DNA from 4 places in the Pantoea sp. E2023-21 genome. Region 2 is predicted to be linked to each of the others. Evidence: predicted binding sites of a transcription regulator. Region 2 holds the regulator's gene; each other region holds the start of a gene.
What was found. The regulator LexA, encoded in region 2, represses DNA repair genes until DNA is damaged. The targets are predictions, from matches to a motif close to TNCTGTATGTACATACAGNA.

Region 1 (5,233 bases), 1.1 Mb from region 2:
TTGATACTGTCACCATGCAGCGCCGTTTCCTGCAGTTGGCGACGAAGCCAGCGAGGACACAATGGCAAGGTATCTTGATCACCCGTCATGCGAGCTGCTTCGGTAATCAATAATGGCCAGAAATCCGCTTCAGGCTGTGCCAGACCCGCTTGTTCAGCCTGGGTTAATGTCCACTGGCACCACGATGTCATGTCATCTTCGTCGAGAATCTGTAAACTTTCTTCGAATTCGCTGTAGAGCGCCATCTCATGAACTTCGACGTCCATTTCCTGGAAAGCAGCCAGCGCATCACGATCGCCGCACAACACCAGTCGCAGCTGCAGCGGTAGCGGCGGAATGGCGACGGGTAGGGGTTGACGTTCATCCTGCGAATACCAATCGAAGCGACCTTGCTCGATGCATTTACGCAAACGCAACCACAGCAGCGGCTGCGCCAGTAAGGTATTGACGGCCAGGATTAACGTGCCACCATTGGCGCGATGCAGAAGGCCGGGTTCAGGTTGAACGCGGTCTTTGTATTGACGTACGCATCCGAACAGCTGTTCAGCTTCAATCCAGTCCGCGAAATGCACGCCACCCTGGCTCGTAAACGGACGATTGATATCGGTAGGCGCCAGCAGGCTAACGGTATCGCCCATCACATGATAGTCGCCGCCATAGAGGGAAATTTCATCCGGCTGGAAGCGTTGTGCCGCATCGGCGATGCAAGCCAGGTAATCACTGTTTTCCTGACTGCGTAATAACAGCAGCGGGAATCCCAACGTTTGATGATGCAAATGCGCCAGCGCATTCAGCAGACGCGGCTGAACCGCGGCAAGACTATCGCAATCTTCCAGTGAGACATTCGAGAAAATGGATTGGTAGCGGTCGCTATCCGGCTGCAGGGCTTGCCACGTAATTTGAGTGCTGGTCAAAATATTCGCATTAGTCTGATTTAGGAAAAGCGCGATTATACAGGAATCAACCCGGTTAATCACGGCGGAGTTCCGGCCCGGATTGTGACTGCTGCAACATGTTTTTCCTTGCTGCATCCAGGAAAAAAGCTGTTATTCTTAGTTTGTTACGTGATCACGATGAGATTCCGATGAAATACCAGCAACTCGAAAATCTTGAAAGTGGATGGAAGTGGAAATACCTGGTGAAAAAGCATCGGGAGGGTGAACTGATCACTCGTCATCTAGAGCTTAGTGCGGCCCAAGCTGCAGTCGATACGCTGCTTTCGATGGAGAATAGCCCGGTCGAGGTTAATGAGTGGATCGCGCAGCATATTCATCCGGATTTGGACAATCGTCTTAAGCAGACGATACGTGCACGCCGAAAGCGTCACTTCAATGCTGAGCATCAACACACGCGCAAGAAATCTATCGATCTGGAATATCTGGTGTGGCAGCGTTTGGCGGGATTGGCGCAGCGGCGCAGTAACACGCTGTCAGAAACCATTGTGCAGCTGATTGAAGATGCCGAGCGCAAAGAGAAGTACGCCAGTCAGATGACGACCCTGAAGCAAGACTTGCAAGCGATCCTGGGTAACGGCGGTTCGGAAAAAGAATAAAATTCTTTTCACTCTCATTACATTCAGCCATAAAAAAACCCCGCCGAAGCGGGGTTTTTTACTGCGTGATAACTTAAGCCTGTGGCTGAGTTACAACGTCTTTGATACCTTTCACGTCGATTTCAACGCGACGGTCTGGCGCCAGGCAGTCGATCAGGGCATTACGGCCTTTCACGCTGTCACAGGTGTTGCCAGTAACTGGGTTAGATTCGCCCATACCGCGTGCAGAGATCTTGTTAGCTGGGATACCTTTAGAGACCAGGTAATCAACTACAGACTGAGCACGTTTCTCAGACAGCTTCTGGTTGTACTGCTCTGAACCGATGCGATCGGTGAAGCCCAGTACGACAACAGAACCGTCTTTTGGATCCATTGAGCTCAGCTGGCTATACAGCTGATCCAGAGCCTGCTGACCTTCTGGCTTCAGAGAAGCTTTGTTGAAGGTGAACAGAACGTCAGACTTCAGGGTGAAACGCTTGGTTTCAACAACTGGCGCTGGAGCTGGAGCCGGAGCTACAACTGGCGCTGCATCTTCATCCTGACCGAAACGGTAAGAAAGGCCTACGCTCAGCATGCTGTTGTCTGGACGTGCACCAACGGTACCTGCGTCACCGATGTTGTTAACCCACTGATAGTCCAGGCGAGTCGCCCAGTTTTTGGTCAGTGCGTATTCAACACCAACAGCAGCCAGCGGAGAAACGCCGGTGTCGTGGTCGCTGATGCGAACGCCGTTGTTGTTTTGAGTTGAATCAGCACGCCATACCATACCACCCAGACGGGTGTAGACATCGAAGTCTTCGGTAATTGGGTAGCTCAGTTTAGCGGCCAGCTGAACGCCTTGTGCTTTGAACGCGCCATTCACTTGGTTGCCTTTGTTAGGCATACGGCCCAACCAGTCGTAACCCAGCTCGAAGCCCAGGTACGGGTTAGCCTGGTAACCTGCGAATGCACCAGCACCCAGCTGAGATTCGTGAGTTGGACCATCGTTGTTCGCGTAACCGTTACCGTAGTAACCAGTATCGTGATACTGAGACCAGCCCAGTTTAGCACCGGTATACCAGGTGTTATCTTTAGGTGCGGCCTGCGCTACGGTAGCGAAGCCAGCCAGTGCCACTGCAATTGCGATAGCTGTCTTTTTCATTTTTGCGCCTCGTTATCATCCAAATAGGCAATGAGCAAAAAGGTTGCTCTTTGTGTTAATCCTTCGCCGGGTCTAAACGCTCGCTTTTGACTCTACCGAAAAAACGGAGGTTATTGAGCACCCTGGCGAGCTAAAGTCTACAACGAGATTGGAAACTTACAAGTATGATGTGACGCTGCGCAGCAAAAAAACAGGGATTTATACACACATTTTAACAAATCACATGGCAAAATCTTCGGTATTAGAAAACAAAAAAGCGTCTAAGCCATTGTCATAGCTGGCGGGAAAAGAATCAGTAGCTTAGATGCAACTTTTGCAAAAAAAATGCTGAGAAAATTCCTGGATTTACTTAATGAAACAAATCTGAGGGAATTTTTGTTGGGTTAGGTTGTCTGGAATGAGCAAATTGACGTCCTTGCGGACGCAAAATCAAACCGAGCGCTTCACCTTCTGCTGCAGCTTGTTCCAATTCTAAACGCTCTTCATCGCTCAATTCGTACGGAATCCAGGCAAGCACGACGCTGTAATTGCCTGTACGTAACGCCTTAACCATACTTTCAACGGTGTTAAAACGCTCAGATTCGGTGATATGCATACTCTTGTCTAACGGCAATCCCGACTGCTGCATCCAACTGCGATTCAGCTTATGAGCCGGCGTGAGCCACAACTGCCAGCGTGATTGCTCGCTCAGCTGTTTTAGTACCGGTAGCAGCATAAGTTGCATCATTTCTGGTTGTTCGCTGGAGCGCAGTTCAGTGATTCCACCCAGCGAAGGTTGCGTTAAGCTTGGTGAAGCGAAACGATGAGAACGATCAGCAGGGCCAGAGAAATGAGTACGCATAATTTAATCACTCAGTAATGAACTGTATGAATATACAGTAATGGCTTCCTGGATAAAGATCAACCTCAATTTCTGAAAACGCCTCGCAATTTCTGCACAAGTTCTGTCCCACACGCTTTTATTCATTGAACAGCTAAATCGTTTTTTTTATCTTCTAACCAGATGAATCTGCGAGCTTTTATAGGAAATTTCCCGTGCATGGAATCCAATGAAGGGGGCATTATGAAGAGATATAACCCAGTAGTTGAGCAATCAAAAACGCAGTTGGCTGCACTAGGCAAAATCGAATCGCGTACGCAATTTGGGGGTTACGCGCTGACTGTTGAGAGGGTGATTTTTGCTTACATCAATGAGGATGCACTCTATCTGCGCGCCAGCGAGGCGCTTCACGTCTACAACGCGCAGCGCTCTTTGGAACCGCTGGTATACCGTAAGCGTGGCGTGCCGGTGACCTTAAGCTATTTCAAAGTCGACAAACAGCTGTGGCAAGATCCAGAGCAATTACTGCATTTATCAGCCAGCTCTCTTCGTGCTGCGCAGGATGAAATCGCGACCAGACTTGTCTCGCTACGTTTGAAAGACCTGCCAAATCTGAGCCTGCGTTTGGAGTTGATGCTACATAAGGTGGGGATCAGTTCGGTGCAGCTGCTGTGTGAAACAGGATCGCGGCAATGCTGGTTGAAATTGCGCGCGGTGAATAAGCACATAGGGCTAAAAACGTTGCTGGCATTGGAAGGTGCAATTTCTGGACATCATGAAGCGGCATTACCCGGCGCAATCAGGCAGGAGTTATACGCCTGGTATCTCAAAATGCTCCGCCAACATGCTGCGGCGGAGCATTTACAACCTTAGTTATTAACGAGGCTACGACGCAGACGTGCAATTTCGGGCATCAGCGCAACCAACAATCCCAATTGCTGAATGACTAACGGTGCGCGTGCATCCGGGCTAATCTTCATTTCGCTCATGCGTTGCATAAGCACCTGCTGCATGTCTGCAGCTTGTGCATCCGTGACACGTTCGATTTGTAGCACATCTTCAATGAAGCACACCGCATCATCCAGTAAGGTAAGTAAGGTGCTATCCGCGAGACGCTCGCGGTGCGCTCCCAATGCGGAGATATAACTGAGAAAGGAGTGGTTGAGGCATAGCAGACGAAACGCATTCTCACGCAGCGGTTGTTGCAGCTTGAGTTCACCACTGATATTGGACACCACGGATGCCAGCTCAGCATCGGCGTTATGTGCATCGCGACGAGCTACGCGATAAGCGAGGCGATTGTCTTTCCCCTGATGATACTGCTCCATAATGGCATCAAGATAGCGGCAGTTAGCATCCAGCGTACGATCGGCGACGGCAGTAATTTTGCGGAAACGCCAATCTGGCCAAACAAAGGCGACGGCGAGCCATGCCAGACCGCAGCCCAGCAAGGTATCCACCACGCGCGGCAACGCTACTTCAAACCCTTCTCCCAGCAAATTGAAGCACAGCAGAACGAGCAAGGTGATAAACAATGTGGCTTGCGCATATTGAATCTGACGGAAAGCAAAGAACAGCACACCGCTCAGAACAATCAGCACCAGCTGACCTTCAATCGATGGCACCAGCCACAATACCGGCAGGCCGATGGCGATGCCGGCTAACGTGCCACCAATTCGCAACGCGAGGCGTCGTCGGGTGGCGTTGTAATTGGGCTGGC
Region 2 (5,233 bases):
GCACAGGTTCATGGCGTTGGCCGCTCCAGCTTCGTTGATGCGCACCATCAGCTTCGCCGCAATATCATTTACGGCGGGCGTCATCCAGGCTGGACGTTGTTGTTCGATAGGATCGATCGCATCACGCCACTCTGGCACGTTTTTGTTCAGGTAGTTCATCAAGGGCAGCGGTTCGCCAAAATTGACGTAACCCTGACCGAGGTTACGCAGTTTACGCAAGCCCCGAACCATCTGCAGGAAGCTCTCTTTCTCTTTGGCAGCGCCACGCAGCTCTTTAGCGTAAGTCCCCACCTCCATCACGTGCTCGTAGCCAATGTAAATCGGCACGAAGGTGATCGGACGGCTGCCGCCGCGCAGCATCGCCTGCAGCGTCATTGATAAGGTACCGGTTTTCGGGTCCAGCAAACGGCCGGTACGCGAACGTCCGCCTTCCACGAAGTATTCAACCGAGTAACCACGGCTAAACAGCTCGCCGAGGTACTCACGGAACACGGTGGAATAGAGTTTGTTGCCCTTAAAGGTACGACGAATAAAGAACGCGCCTAAACGCCGGAAAATCGGGCCGGCCGGCCAGAAGTTCAGGTTGATCCCCGCCGCGATATGCGGCGGTACAAGTCCTTGATGATAAAGCACGTAGGAGAGCAGCAGATAATCCATGTGGCTGCGGTGGCACGGCACATAGACAATCTCATGACCATCCTGCGCCAGCTGACGCACGCGCTCACCGCCATGAACGTTGATGCCCTGATACAGGCGGCTCCACAGCCATCCCATCACGCGGTCAGTGACTTTAATGGCTTCATAAGAGAAGTTCGCCGCCACTTCTTCCATCATTTCAATGGCATTCTGCTGGGCTTTCTCATGGGAAATCTTTTTACTGCGCGCTTCATCTTCTACCGCTTTTTCAATCGCTTTGGACTGCAAAAGTTTATTGAAGAGATCCTGACGCGCAGGCAGACGCGGACCGACTGCGGCCAGACGTTGGCGGGCAAAGTGAATACGCGCCACGCGAGCCAGCTTCTGCGCAATCGACTTATCGGTGCCGTGTTCGGTCGCCATTTGGCGCAGCGAAACGGTTTGCGAAAAGCGCACAAAGCTGTCGCGGCCGTGCCACAAAATAGCGAAGAACTTCTGAACACCATTGAGAATACGCAGATGTGGCGTGGACTCACCGGATGTTTCACGTCCCGGCGCGCGACCAAACATCACCGCAACCGGCAGCATTTGCACATCAAGATGCGGGTTGCTGCGGTGCAAATCCAGATAATCGTGGAACAGCTTTACCGATTCGGGATTTGCCACGAAATAGGGAATGACGCGTGGGCCATCGTGAATAAACACGTGACGCGGCAGCAGGGTGCCATCGATCTCCAGCGGAGCCAGCGGATCGGGCAGATCATGTTTCAGGCATTGAGCACGCAGCGTGAGTAGGTCAGCCTTTGAATCATAAGGCAAAACATACATCACAGGACGTGTCGGATCGATCCCGTGCTCAGAGACGGGATCGGTCGGAATGACCTTACTTTTTACCAAAATAGAGAGTGGTAAATTCAATAATTTGTAATAGAGTTTACGCCAACCTGACATAGACAACTTTAAGCCTCTTGTTAGCAAAGCGCGGCAAGCATACCAGAAAGCGCAGCGAAGGTCTGTGGCTCTGCCGCCTCAAACTGCCCTCACATTGACGTCAAAATAGTTCAAGGGTTCCATAGACATGGCAAATAACGTCACCGGTTTAGTAAGAATAGTGAAAGCCGCCGGTTATTCCTGGCAGGGGTTACGCGCCGCATGGCAGCACGAAGCCGCATTTCGGCAGGAAGCCGTTGCCGCGCTGGTGGCTATTCTTGTGGCCTGCTGGCTGGATGTAGATACCATCGCCCGCATCTTAATGATTGGCTCGGTGGTGCTGGTTATCATCGTTGAGATCCTTAATAGCGCTATCGAAGCGGTGGTGGACCGCATTGGTCAAGAGCAACATCCGCTCGCGGGCCGTGCCAAAGACATGGGATCGGCTGCCGTATTACTGACTATCTTACTGGCTCTGTTCGTCTGGATCGCGCTGCTCTGGACGCATTTGAGATAGGGATTCCAGATTCATCAAACCGCTGATTTTTCCCTCTGTTACGGTTTTCATTTCGCCAATACCTGTATATACTCACAGCGACTGTATAAACAACCAGGGGGCGGGATGAAAGCGTTAACTGCACGGCAGCAACAGGTCTATGACCTGATTCGCGACCATATTAACCAGACGGGCATGCCGCCAACGCGTGCGGAAATTGCTGCGCAACTGGGTTTTCGCTCGCCCAATGCTGCTGAAGAGCATCTGAAAGCGCTGGCGCGTAAAGGCGTAATTGAAATTGTTTCCGGCGCATCGCGCGGGATTCGCCTGTTGATGGAAGAAGAACCGAGCGAAGGTCTGCCGCTGATTGGCCGCGTCGCTGCCGGTGAGCCCTTGCTGGCACAGGAACACATCGAAGCCCACTACCAGGTGGATGCTAACCTGTTCAAACCGAGCGCTGATTTTCTGTTGCGCGTGAGCGGTATGTCGATGAAAGACATTGGCATTATGGATGGCGATCTGTTGGCGGTGCATAAAACTCAGGAAGTGCGTAACGGCCAGGTTGTAGTGGCGCGCATTGATGATGAAGTCACCGTGAAACGCTGGAAAAAGCAGGGTGCGATTGTTCATCTTCTGCCAGAAAATACCGATTTTCAGCCGATTGTCGTTGATACCCGTGAGCAGTCGCTAACCGTTGAAGGTTTGGCTGTCGGGATTGTGCGCAACGGCGAGTGGCTCTAATCAGTTTCTGAGCCTCACCCACTGCGGTGGCGTATCATGCGCTAACCGCAGTCTGCTGTTTTACTTCTCTGTGACTCTTTCTGCGGCTCACTCTGGCGCCATTACGCTGATTACCGCAAACAACGGAATGGGCGAATGCAGCTGTTTTCCTCTTCAGATAAAACGCTCTGGCGGCTGGCGCTGCCGATGATCCTTTCAAACATCACCGTCCCGTTATTGGGCGTGGTGGATACTGCCGTTATTGGTCATCTCGATAGCCCTATCTATTTGGGCGGTGTCGCGGTTGGCACGACGGCAACCAGCTTCATCTTTATGCTCCTATTGTTCCTGCGCATGAGCACGACCGGACTCACCGCTCAGGCATTTGGTGCTAATGATAAAACCGCGCTGGCGCGCGCCTTAACGCAACCGCTGCTGATTGCGCTGGTTTTTGGGGTGCTGTTTATGGTGCTGCGGACGCCGGTAAGCAGTTTGGCTGCAGCCTTGATGGGTGGCAGCCCGGAAGTGCAACACCAGGCGAAAATATTCATTGAGATTCGCTGGCTAAGTGCGCCAGCGACCTTAGCCAATCTGGTGATTCTCGGCTGGCTGCTGGGCGTGCAGTATGCACGTGCGCCGATGGTGCTGCTGATCATTGGCAATCTGGTCAACATCCTGCTTGATCTGCTGTTTGTCCTCAAACTGCATTGGGGCGTGGCCGGGGCGGCGGCGGCAACCGCACTGGCAGAATATGTCACGCTGGGCGTGGGGCTGTGGATGGTGGCGCGTGTGCTGAAAATGCGCGGTATCCACTTTACTCTGCTAAAAAGCAGCTGGCGCGGCGATGCGGCACGGCTGTTCCGCCTTAATCGCGACATTATGCTGCGCTCCTTAATGCTGCAAATCTGTTTTGCCTCGCTCACGATTCTTGGTGCGCGTATTGGACCGGATGTGGTAGCGGTCAATGCTGTACTGCTGATGTTCCTCACTTTTACTGCTTACGCGCTGGATGGTTTTGCCTACGCAGTTGAAGCCTGCTCCGGTGAGGCCGTTGGGGCCAAAGATCGCAGTCGATTATTGCTTATCTGGCATGCGGCCTGCCGTCAGGCCTGTTTTGTTGCGGTGATATTTGCGCTGATTTATGCCTTTACGGGTCCGCAGATAGTGGCGATGCTGACTTCACTGGAAGCGCTGCGCGAAATGGCCGATCGCTACCTTATCTGGCAAGTGATTCTGCCGCTGGTTGGTGTTTGGTGCTATCTGCTGGATGGCATGTTTATTGGCGCAACGCGTGGCCGTGAAATGCGTAACAGCATGGTGATAGCGGCAATCGGCTATGGCTTATCACTATTGACGCTGCCGTGGCTGGGCAACCACGGTTTATGGCTGGCGGTGACGGTATTTCTCGCGTTACGTGGGCTCTCGCTGTGGGTAATCTGGCGTGGGCACTGGCAACGTAATAGCTGGTTCAATGCCTGAATAAGCGAAGCGTAAACTACAGATTAATCTGTAATTCTCTGCAAACTACGAAACGGCTACTACAATTACCTTATACGGCGCAAATGAGTAGCGCGTTGTGTGGGTATATCGCCTGATAGGCAGGCAATATATCTATCTCACTCAGGATGAAGTGGAGGATTATTATGAGCAAAGACGAAGCGAGCGGAAACTGGAAGCAGTTCAAAGGTAAAATGAAGGAAAAGTGGGGCAAGCTTACGGATGATGATATGACCGTAATCGAAGGTAAACGCGAGCAGCTTGTCGGTAAAATCCAGGAACGCTACGGGTATGCGAAAGACCAAGCAGAGACCGAAGTGAAAGAATGGGAAACCCACAACAAAGATTACCGCTGGTAGTCGATTTCCCCTATTACGGATGATGCTCCTACCCACCGGTCGTTATGATCGGGTCGGCACATGGAAGTGCCCATTACGCCTTTCTCACCCGTTTTTTACCTTCAACCTGATGGTCGTGTTCGCAACTTTCATGATGCGTACAAGCCGCAACCTCTGCACAATTCTCACACAAGCCATGAGCTTCAATCACCGTATGACGCAGTGAAAATCCCGCCTGATCTGCCAGCGCCGCTATGGTTTTTTCTACGCCATGAGCATGTTTTTCGCTTACCGCCGCGCAACCGTCGCACACCAGCATTACCGAAGTATGTGCCGGCTCATCAAAATGATGGCAAACCACATAACTGTTATTCGACTCAACACGATGAATGAACCCCTGTTCCAACAGGAAATCAAGCGCGCGGTAAATGGTGGGGGGCTTAGCTTGGGGCTCACTGACGCGTAATTGATCCAGCAAATCGTAAGCACTTATCGAACCATTCTGCTCTGCCATCAAACGCAACACTTCGGCGCGTTGAGGGGTGAGGCGCACGCCGCGGTCAAGACACAGTGATTCTGCCTGAGTAAGAAGTTGTTCGGGCGTGAGGTTAGACAT
Region 3 (5,233 bases), 530 kb from region 2:
GCGTGCGGTCTGTCCGCCACGCTGACACAGGAGATGCATGGTGTCTGAATTGTCGCAACTTTCACCCCAACCGCTGTGGGATATTTTTGCCAAAATCTGTTCCATTCCACACCCTTCTTACCACGAAGAAGCGCTGGCCGAACACGTTGTAGGCTGGGCAAAAGAGCAAGGTTTTTGGGTTGAGCGCGATCAGGTTGGCAACATCCTGATTCGTAAACCCGCGACCGCTGGCATGGAAAAACGCACGCCGGTGGCGCTGCAGGCGCACCTTGATATGGTGCCGCAGAAGAACAATGACACGGTGCACGACTTCACCACCGATCCGATTCAGCCGTACGTTGATGGCGAATGGGTGAAAGCGCGCGGCACCACGCTGGGCGCGGATAACGGCATTGGTATGGCTTCAGCGCTGGCAGTACTGGCTGACAACAGCCTGATTCACGGCCCGCTGGAAGTGCTGCTGACCATGACCGAAGAGTCGGGCATGGACGGTGCATTTGGTTTACAGCCGAACTGGTTGCAGGCTGACATTCTGATCAACACCGACTCTGAAGAGGAAGGTGAGATCTATATGGGTTGCGCCGGTGGTATCGACTTCATCACCACCCTGCCGCTGACCCGTGAAGCGATTCCGGCTGGTTATGAAACGCTGAAGCTGACGCTGAAAGGCCTGAAAGGCGGCCACTCTGGTGCCGACATTCATCATGGTCTGGGCAACGCCAACAAACTGCTGGCACGTTTCCTGGCGCTGCACGCGCGTGAACTCGATGTACGTCTGATCGAATTCACCGGCGGTACGCTGCGTAACGCCATCCCGCGTGAAGCTTTCGCTACGCTGGCGATCGACAGCCATAAAGTAGACGCGCTGAAATCTGCTGCGGCACATTTCCAGGCGACGCTGCTGAACGAGCTGGGCATTAAAGAGAAGAACATCGCTGTGATCACCGAGTCGCTGGCGCATCAAGGCCAGGCACTTAATGCAGACAGCCGCGATCGTTTCCTCAATCTGCTGAACGCCACACCAAACGGTGTGATCCGTAACTCCGACGTCGCCAAAGGCGTGGTGGAAACCTCGCTGAACGTTGGCGTAGTGACCATGGATCGCGACAATGCCGAAATCATCTGCCTGATTCGTTCACTGATCGATACCGGCAAAGATTGGGTAGTGGAAGTTCTGACTTCGCTGGCCGAGCTGGCGGGCGCAAAAAGCGCACCGAAAGGCGGCTATCCTGGCTGGCAGCCCGATGCCGATTCACCGGTGATGGCGCTGACGCGTAAAACCTATGAAGCGCTGTTTGGCAAAACGCCAAACATTCAGGTGATTCACGCCGGTCTGGAGTGTGGTCTGTTCAAAAAGCCGTATCCGAATATGGATATGGTTTCGATCGGTCCAACCATCACCGGCCCGCACTCACCGGATGAGCAGGTACACATCGAGAGCGTCGGTCTGTACTGGAAACTGCTGACCGGGCTGCTGAGCGTGGTGCCCGAAAAAGCGTAAATTTATGCTTTGTTGATTGGTCGCCATGAATGGCGACCCTACGTTTAATTCGCTGAGTTTTCGTAGGGTGCGCATTCATGCGCACCAGCATATATCGTCGATTTATTGCTTATGTGAGCGGCATTACGGCTTCGGTCGGTTTTTTTATCGATGCCGCATTTTCATAATCCCAACACCAACTGCCGCTCCAGCTGCGGATCAACCATCGTGACATGCAATCCCACCAGCCGTACGCCGCGCCCTGCCCGACGCTCATCCCACGCCTGACGCGCTACCGCAATAATGTCGTCTTTATTCAGTACCGGCCAAACATGTTCCTGTGTGGTTTGCTGGAAGTCGTTGAACTTCAGCTTTACGCCTTGCCTTGCGATCTGTTTATCCGGCTTGATGGCCGTTAAACGGCGCTCCAACTCAGCATAAAGAAAATCAATAATTTCCAGACACTGTTCCCAGCTATGGATGTCTTCCATCAGCGTGCGCTCAACGCCGAGCGATTTGCGCTCACGCTCGACCACCACATTTCGCTCGTCGATGCCGTTGCTGCGTTCCCACAAGATGCGGCCAAATTTGCCAAAGCGTTTAAGTAGCAGTACCAGATCGGTACGCTGCACATCGGCGCAGGTGCGCAAACCCATCTCTTCCAGCTTTTTGGTTGCGACTTTACCTACGCCAGGAATTTTGCTCAGCGGCAACGTCAGTAAAAAATCGGCCATCGCGTCCGGTGTAATCACATATTGCCCGTCGGGTTTGTTGAGATCGGAAGCGATTTTGGCGAGGAACTTAATCGGCGCAATACCCGCGGAAGCGGTTAAGCCGGTTTCACGCAGGATATCGGCGCGAATCGCCTGTGCCATAAGCGTGGCCGAGCCATGACAGTGCAGGCTATCGGTAACATCCAGATAGGCTTCATCCAGCGACAGCGGTTCAATCAGCGAAGTGTAACGCGAGAAGATGTCACGGATCTGATGGGAAGCTTCTTTATACGCCTCAAAACGGCCAGGCAGCAGCCGCAAATGCGGACAGAGTTTGAGCGCCATGCCCGTTGGCATCGCGCTGCGCACGCCATATTTGCGTGCCGGATAATTGGCGGTACTGATTACCCCACGTTGCACACGGCTACCACCGATAGCGATAGGAATATCACGTAAAGAGGGATCGTCGCGCATCTCAACCGCTGCATAAAAGCAGTCCATATCGACATGAATAATTTTGCGCATACGCCCTCCGAATACTGGGTAAGTATACAGTAGAGAAAATTATCGGCAATAAATGTTGAGTGAGAGATTAAAGTTTACAAATATAGGGTCGTATTCCTTTTAGGAACGCGCCATTTTCTAAGACATCGGCTTGATTAAAAGCCAGACAATGTTAATGTTGCGCTGCGATAGCGGATATTTCCGATAATGCAATACCCGGACGCTTAGCGTCATCGTCTCTCTTCACTTCAAGGTATCTACAGAATGGGCAGAATCGCATTATTGCTTGCGATGATTCTTATGCCAGCCCTTAGCTGGGCAATTAACCCCGAGCCTACGCAACCGCTGGCTCCGGTGAGCAAAGAGTTAAAGAAACAATTAATTGGTACACCTGTATTTATTCAGATTTTCAAGGAAGAGCGTACGCTGGAACTGTACGGCAAAATCGGCAATGAATATCGTTTGCTGGACAGCTATCGCATCTGTAATTTCTCTGGCGGTTTAGGGCCTAAACGTCGCCAGGGCGATTTCAAAAGTCCGGAAGGCTTTTATAACGTCAAGCTAAACCAGTTAAAACCTGATAGCCGTTTTTATCGCGCCATTAATACCGGTTTTCCCAACCAATACGATCGCGCCAAAGGCTATGACGGTAACTATTTAATGATTCACGGTGATTGCGTATCGATTGGTTGCTACGCGATGACCAATGCGTCAATGGATGAGATCTTCAACTACACCAACGCCGCACTGCGTAATGGTCAGCAGGAGATTCAGGTCAACATCTATCCATTCCGCATGACAGACAGCAACATGCAGCGCCACCGTTATTCGACTTACATTACCTTCTGGCGTGAACTGCAGCCGGGCTATGCCTACTTTGCGAAGTACCGTGTGCCGCCCACCGTGAACGTGACGGCAACCGGTCAATATGCGGTGAACAACACGCCAGCGATTTCGACGCTGGATGCTGCCTCGAAATCATTCCTGGCGCTCACCCAGACAAAATAATGCCCACTCGCCTGGCACTATCCGGTGCCAGGTTTCATTTCCCGTCAGCGGTTGCGTGGCAATCACCGTCACCACATCTTTTGGCGTGGTCTGCTGCTGAAAATCAATCTCCACATCTTGATCGAGCAGCGTGGCTTTGCCAAACGGCGCGCGACGCGTAATCCAATAGAGATTGGTCGAGCAAAACGCCATTAAGTAGCGCCCGTCTGATAACAGCATGTTGAACACGCCCTTCCCACGCATTTCCGCTGCCAGCTCGGCAATATAGCGGAACACCGCTGGCCAGTTGCCCGGCGTGCGTGGATAGCGCTCGGTGAGTTTATGCAGCATCCAGCAGAAGGCCTTCTCGCTGTCAGTTTCACCGATGGGGCGGAAAGGCCCGGTATCCAGTTGTCGATATCCTTTGAGCTGGCCATTGTGCGCGTAGGTCCAGTTACGGCCCCACAGCTCACGCGTGAACGGATGGGTATTTTCCAGCGACACTTCACCACGATTCGCCTGGCGGATATGCGCGACTACCGAATGCGATTTGATCGGATATTCCTGCACCAAACGGGCAATCGGTGAGTTATAGCTCGGCTGCGGATCTTTAAAGGTGCGGCAGCCTTTACCTTCGTAAAAGGTAATGCCCCACCCATCTTTGTGCGGCCCGGTTCCACCGCCACGCTGCACCAGACCGGTAAAACTGAAACAGATGTCCGTTGGGACATTGGCGCTCATCCCGAGCAATTCGCACATAGCAACCGCCTTAAGTTAGCACCTCTCACACGCGGCGAGAGGAACGCATCATGACTTAACCATCTCTTTTTCAATCAACAGCATCAGGATATGGATCACTTTAATGTGGATCTCCTGAATGCGATCGGCATAGCCAAAGTGCGGTACACGAATTTCAATATCCGCTGAACCTGCCATTTTGCCCCCATCTTTGCCGGTCAGGGTGATCACTTTCATCCCCTTCGCGCGTGCCGCTTCAACGGCTTTAATGATGTTGGCTGAGTTACCGGAGGTGGACAGCCCCAACAGCACATCACCTTCGCGCCCTACCGCCTCGATATAGCGTGAGAACACGTAGTCGTAACCAAAATCGTTGCTGACGCAGGAGAGATGGCTGACATCAGAAATGGCAATCGCCGGGTAGCCAGGACGGTTTTCACGATAGCGGCCAGTTAACTCTTCAGCAAAATGCATCGCATCGCAGTGCGAGCCGCCATTACCGCAGGAGAGCACTTTACCGCCCGCTTTAAAGCTATCGGCCAGCAGAACGGCGGCGCGCTGAATCGCGTGAATATTGGCTTCGTCACTCAGGAACGTATTGAGCGTATCGGCTGCTTCATTGAGTTCTGAGCGAATAATGTCCTGATACATAGAGATGTCCTTTAGAGGAAAGATTGACCCGGCAAGTTTAACGGAATGGGAGTAAGCCGCAAAGCGCCCGCAATAAGGAAAAGCGCGGCGTCTCGAGGAAGTTTGGCAGTTGTTGCGCATCCTGCAACGAATTTGTGAGATGCGTTGTAATTGCGATGTA
Region 4 (5,233 bases), 1.4 Mb from region 2:
GTAGATCAGCCAAAAGCCAATGTTCGCGCCACCATTAAATTCCGGCACCGGTGAGTTCTGCCAGAAAACATTCAGGAAAGGCGTATTGAACTTCACCATATCGACCATGACATGGACAAAATCCAGCATCACGGCATCAATGCCAGGCTGCTTTTCACTGTGCTTAAACATAAAACCCAGCAAAGAAATAATAGTGGATAACAATGCTGGTATAAAAATCACCCAGCCAGCCACTCGCTTGAGGATGGCGATGCGGCCAGCCTGTTGGTAAGTCATGGTGTCTCCCTGAACCGAAATAGTTTTGCCTAAGTCTACCTGCACTACTGCAAATTTTCCTGAAAAATGCGTGGCCTGCCACACATCGGCTTTCGACAGCACTCGTGATAAGGTAAGCCAAATTTTAAAGGGAGCTGTTGTATGTCATATCGTCGTCCCGTAATGGCCGCCATCTTTGATATGGACGGATTGTTAATCGACTCAGAACCGCTGTGGGATCGGGCGGAGTTAGATATTTTCGCCAGCCTGAATGTGGATATCTCTCGCCGTCATGAGCTACCGGATACTTTGGGTTTACGTATCGATCAAACCGTGCGCATGTGGTTTGAAGCGCTGCCGTGGAGCGGTCCGGATCAGCAAGAAGTCACGAACCGCATTATTGCGCGTGCGCTGGCGCTGGTAGAAGATACGCGCCCGCTGCTGCCAGGCGTGGAACAGGCGTTACAATTATGCCAGCAACAGGGTTTGAAAATCGGTCTGGCATCCGCTTCGCCGCTGCACATGCTGGAGCGCGTTCTGGAGATGTTTGACCTGCGCAAATACTTTGATGTGCTGGCTTCGGCTGAAACCCTGCCATACAGTAAACCGCATCCGCAGGTCTATCTCGACGCCGCTGCCAAACTGGGCATCGATCCGCTTAACTGCGTGACGTTGGAAGACTCCTTTAACGGCATGATTGCCACCAAAGCCGCACGCATGCGTTCGATTGTGGTGCCGGCGCCCGATCATCGTGCTGATGCCCGCTGGGCATTAGCCAATGTAATTCTTGATGATTTAACCCAGCTCAAACCTGAGCATCTGCACGGTTAATCACAGCCCGCACAACGCGGGCTTTTTTATGCAACTTGATCGCACACGCAAATAAATAAAACATCGTTTCATTTTTATTGAATTACCATCTCATCCTGCCTAAGATGCCCAAAGACCCGCATCGGGACCACTTCCATTGACCCTTGAGAGGCCTGAGATGGACATTCGTCAAAGCATTCATAGCGAGCATGCCAAAACCCTGGATACCGACGGCTTACGCCGCGAGTTTTTGGTCGACAAAATTTTCGACGCCGACAATTACACCCTCACTTACAGCCATATCGATCGCATCATCATTGGCGGCGTGATGCCCGTGCAGAAAGCGGTAACCATCGGTCATGAGGTGGGCAAACAGCTGGGCGTCAGTTACTTCCTCGAACGCCGCGAGCTCGGCGTGATTAACGTTGGCGGACCGGGTTTAATTGAAGTGGACGGCAATACCTGGGAGATAGGTAATCAGGAAGCGTTATATGTCGGGCAAGGCGCACAGAGCGTGATTTTCCGCAGCAGCGATGCCAGCCGTCCGGCGAAGTTTTACTATAACAGCGCGCCGGCACATACCCATTATCCGGACAAAAAAATCACCCTCGATGAGGCAGTAAAAGCCACGCTGGGTGATGCCGCCACCTCGAATCGTCGCACCATTAATAAATTCATCGTGCCCGACGTGTTACCAACCTGCCAGTTAACGATGGGGCTAACGCGCCTTGACGATGGCAATCTGTGGAACACCATGCCATGCCACACCCACGAACGCCGCATGGAAGTCTACTTCTACTTTGATATGGCCGACGACAGTGCCGTGTTCCACATGATGGGCCAGCCGCAAGAGACGCGTCATTTATTAGTGCATAACGAACAAGCTGTAATTTCACCGAGTTGGTCAATTCACGCGGGCGTTGGAACACAGCGTTATACCTTTATCTGGGGCATGGTGGGCGAAAACCAGGTATTTGATGACATGGACCACGTCAGCATCAGCGCGCTGCGCTAACAAGGAGCGAATTATGATTCTTAACGCATTTAATCTTGATGGCAAAATCGCGCTGGTCACCGGCTGCAATACCGGGTTGGGGCAAGGCATGGCGCTAGGTCTGGCGCAGGCAGGTTGTGACATTATTGGCGTCAATCGCGCAGGACCAGATGATACGCAAGCGAAAGTTGAAGCATTAGGCCGCCGTTTTTGGGCGATTCAGGCCGATCTTACCAAACCCTCCATTGTGCCGCACATTGTTGAACAAGCGGTGGCACATGCCGGACGCATCGATATTCTGGTGAATAACGCCGGTATTATTCGCCGCGAAGATGCGCTCAACTTCAGCGAACAGGATTGGGACGATGTGATGAACATCAACAGTAAAAGCCTGTTCTTCCTGTCGCAGCAGGTCGCAAGGCAGTTTATTGCACAAGGCAACGGCGGCAAAATCATCAATATTGCCTCAATGCTCTCGTTCCAGGGGGGCATTCGCGTGCCTTCCTACACCGCATCAAAAAGTGCGGTGATGGGTTTAACGCGCCTGATGGCTAACGAATGGGCGAAGCACGGTATCAACGTCAACGCTATTGCACCAGGCTATATGGCCACCAACAATACGGAACAACTGCGCAGCGATGAATCACGCAACGAGGAAATTTTGGGCCGTATACCCTCAGGTCGCTGGGGCATCCCGGACGACATGATGGGCCCGGTTGTGTTCCTCGCCTCTGGCGCATCGGATTATGTGCAGGGTTATACTTTAGCGGTCGATGGCGGTTGGTTAGCGCGCTAACATAACCCATTCTTTTCCCGCGTCATTGTGACGCGGGAAAGTGAAAAATATTAACGCTTCGTTACAGCGTCACCATTCTCATTCACTGGATAAATCCCTATACTGGATGCATCGACAGTTTTATGCAGCCAGGTTTCATCATGACGGCCGAAGGCCATATCATTTTTGCCATTGCCAGCGCCATTTTTGCCAAGCGCGCGGAGCTGACGCCAGTGCTGGCCAGCGCCGATTGGTGGCATTTAGTCCCTGCTGCGCTGCTGACCTGCCTGCTACCCGATATCGATCACCCCAAGTCCGTTTTAGGCCAGCGATTGAGGTGGCTGTCGCACCCCATCGCCCGCGCCTTTGGTCACCGTGGTTTTACCCACAGTTTGCTGGCGGTCGCGGTAAGTTTGTGGCTATTCCAGATCAATGTACCCGCCGATTGGTTTCTTCCGGCCGATGTATTGCAAGGTATGACGCTTGGTTATCTTAGCCATATCGTCGCCGATATGTTAACGCCTGCAGGTGTGCCGCTGTTGTGGCCTTGTCGCTGGCGCTTTCGGTTGCCGATACTTAAAAGCCAGAAAGGTAACCAACTGGAGCGGGCACTTTGCCTGGCGCTGGTCGGGTATGCGTTGTGGTTCCCGCCCGGATTGCCCTCTTTTGGTGCCAATGGATGGCCGGAACAGCTCTTCAATACGCTACAAAATGGCGTCGGTCGGCTGGTTAATGGTCAAAACGGTCAATAACCAGCCGAATCAAGAGATAAAGTTATAAACCATTCCTTTTGGGTATAAGTCTGCCCCGTTCTGAACTGATAACATTCTCAATATTCCCTAACGGGGACTTACTGTTTTTCGTGCCATTCCAACGGGATGGCATGTCACACTCTGGAGTTGAGCATGGATTTTCCCCTAATCATTAATATCGTGGCGTTTATCGCGCTGCTGATTTTGTTGAACCGCATTGGCAACCAAAGCTGGAGCTTGTCAAAGCGCGTGCTGACCGGTTTAGTATTTGGTGTAGCATTCGGTCTGGCACTGCAAACCATTTATGGCGAAAACAGCCCGACGGTTAAAGCGTCGATTGGCTGGTTCAACATCGTCGGTAACGGTTACGTTCAACTGTTGCAGATGATTGTGATGCCGCTGGTCTTCGCCTCGATTTTGAGCGCGGTGGCCCGTCTGCATAACGCCTCATCGCTGGGAAAAATCAGTGTGCTGACCATTGGCGTGCTGCTGTTTACTACCGCGATCTCCGCTCTGGTCGGCGTGTTAGTGACTGGCCTGTTTGGTCTGAGCGCCGAAGGTCTGGTGCAAGGTGTACAGGAAACCGCGCGTCTGAGCGCGATTCAGAGCAACTATGTTGGCAAAGTAGCTGACCTCAGCACGCCGCAGCTGCTGCTCTCCTTCATCCCGAAAAACCCGTTTGCCGATCTGGCGGGCGCCAATCCAACCTCGATCATCAGCGTAGTGATTTTCGCCGCGTTCCTCGGTGTAGCAGCGCTGCAACTGCTGAAAGATGACAAGGTGAAAGGCGAACGCGTGCTGGTGGCGATCGATACCCTGCAATCCTGGGTGATGAAGCTGGTGCGTTTGATTATGAAGCTGACGCCGTACGGTGTGCTGGCGCTGATGACCAAAGTGGTGGCCGGCTCCAACCTACAGGACATCATTAAACTGGGTGGTTTCGTGGTGGCCTCTTATCTTGGTCTGGCGATCATGTTTGCCGTGCACGCGTTGCTGCTGTCGGTCAACGGCATCAACCCAATGCGCTTCTTCCGTAAAGTCTGGCCGGTGATCACCTTTGCCTTTACCAGCCGCTCCAGCGCAGCCAGTATTCCATTGAACGTGGAAACGCAGACACGTCGCCTTGGCGTGCCAGAATCTATCGCCAGCTTCTCAGCCTCATTCGGTGCCACTATTGGTCAGAACGGTTGTGCCGGTCTCTATCCCACTATGCTGGCAGTGATGGTTGCACCAACCGTTGGCATTAACCCGTTCGACCCAATGTGGATTGCCACGCTGGTGGGTATCGTAACGCTGAGTTCTGCCGGTGTGGCCGGTGTTGGCGGCGGTGCAACCTTCGCCGCGTTGATTGTACTGCCAGCGATGGGCCTGCCAGTGACGTTAGTCGCGCTGCTGATCTCCATCGAACCGCTGATCGATATGGGCCGTACCGCGCTCAACGTCAATGGTTCCATGACCGCCGGTTCACTCACCAGCCGCTGGCTCGGTTTGACCGACAAGAAAGTGCTGGAGAGCGACGAACACGCCGAATTAGCACATCGCTAACTTTCCTCATCACGACAACGGCAGGCCAGTGGCCTGCCGTTTTTTTATCCCCCCTTCTCCCTAATCCCCCTCAATTATGGCGGCTGCGTCAGGATAGCGTTA

Region 1: sulA (SOS-induced cell division inhibitor SulA) is a predicted target of LexA. The motif match lies at 3,555-3,574, and genes of this name have one in related genera.
Region 3: dinB (DNA polymerase IV) is a predicted target of LexA. The motif match lies at 2,731-2,750, and genes of this name have one in related genera.
Region 4: ACRQ84_RS04180 (metal-dependent hydrolase) is a predicted target of LexA. The motif match lies at 2,956-2,975, and genes of this name have one in related genera.

Annotation. Positions count from the first base shown of each region.
Region 1 covers NZ_CP195344.1:605,336-610,568, forward strand. The annotation lists gene ACRQ84_RS02845 (AAA family ATPase) at 1-1,031, opposite strand, end outside; gene matP (macrodomain Ter protein MatP) at 1,085-1,552, shown strand; gene ompA (porin OmpA) at 1,626-2,693, opposite strand; gene sulA (SOS-induced cell division inhibitor SulA) at 3,043-3,534, opposite strand; gene ACRQ84_RS02865 (TfoX/Sxy family DNA transformation protein) at 3,757-4,386, shown strand; gene yccS (YccS family putative transporter) at 4,383-5,233, opposite strand, start outside.
Region 2 covers NZ_CP195344.1:3,600,743-3,605,975, forward strand. The annotation lists gene plsB (glycerol-3-phosphate 1-O-acyltransferase PlsB) at 1-1,587, opposite strand, end outside; gene ACRQ84_RS16865 (diacylglycerol kinase) at 1,715-2,083, shown strand; gene lexA (transcriptional repressor LexA) at 2,189-2,803, shown strand; gene dinF (MATE family efflux transporter DinF) at 2,939-4,261, shown strand; gene ACRQ84_RS16880 (CsbD family protein) at 4,426-4,638, shown strand; gene zur (zinc uptake transcriptional repressor Zur) at 4,712-5,233, opposite strand.
Region 3 covers NZ_CP195344.1:24,884-30,116, reverse strand. The annotation lists gene pepD (beta-Ala-His dipeptidase) at 41-1,501, shown strand; gene dinB (DNA polymerase IV) at 1,663-2,718, opposite strand; gene dpaA (peptidoglycan meso-diaminopimelic acid protein amidase) at 2,962-3,705, shown strand; gene ACRQ84_RS00135 (class II glutamine amidotransferase) at 3,676-4,443, opposite strand; gene lpcA (D-sedoheptulose 7-phosphate isomerase) at 4,492-5,073, opposite strand.
Region 4 covers NZ_CP195344.1:870,989-876,221, reverse strand. The annotation lists gene ACRQ84_RS04200 (YniB family protein) at 1-276, opposite strand, end outside; gene hxpB (hexitol phosphatase HxpB) at 418-1,086, shown strand; gene kduI (5-dehydro-4-deoxy-D-glucuronate isomerase) at 1,244-2,080, shown strand; gene kduD (2-dehydro-3-deoxy-D-gluconate 5-dehydrogenase KduD) at 2,094-2,855, shown strand; gene ACRQ84_RS04180 (metal-dependent hydrolase) at 2,996-3,586, shown strand; gene ACRQ84_RS04175 (L-cystine transporter) at 3,740-5,131, shown strand.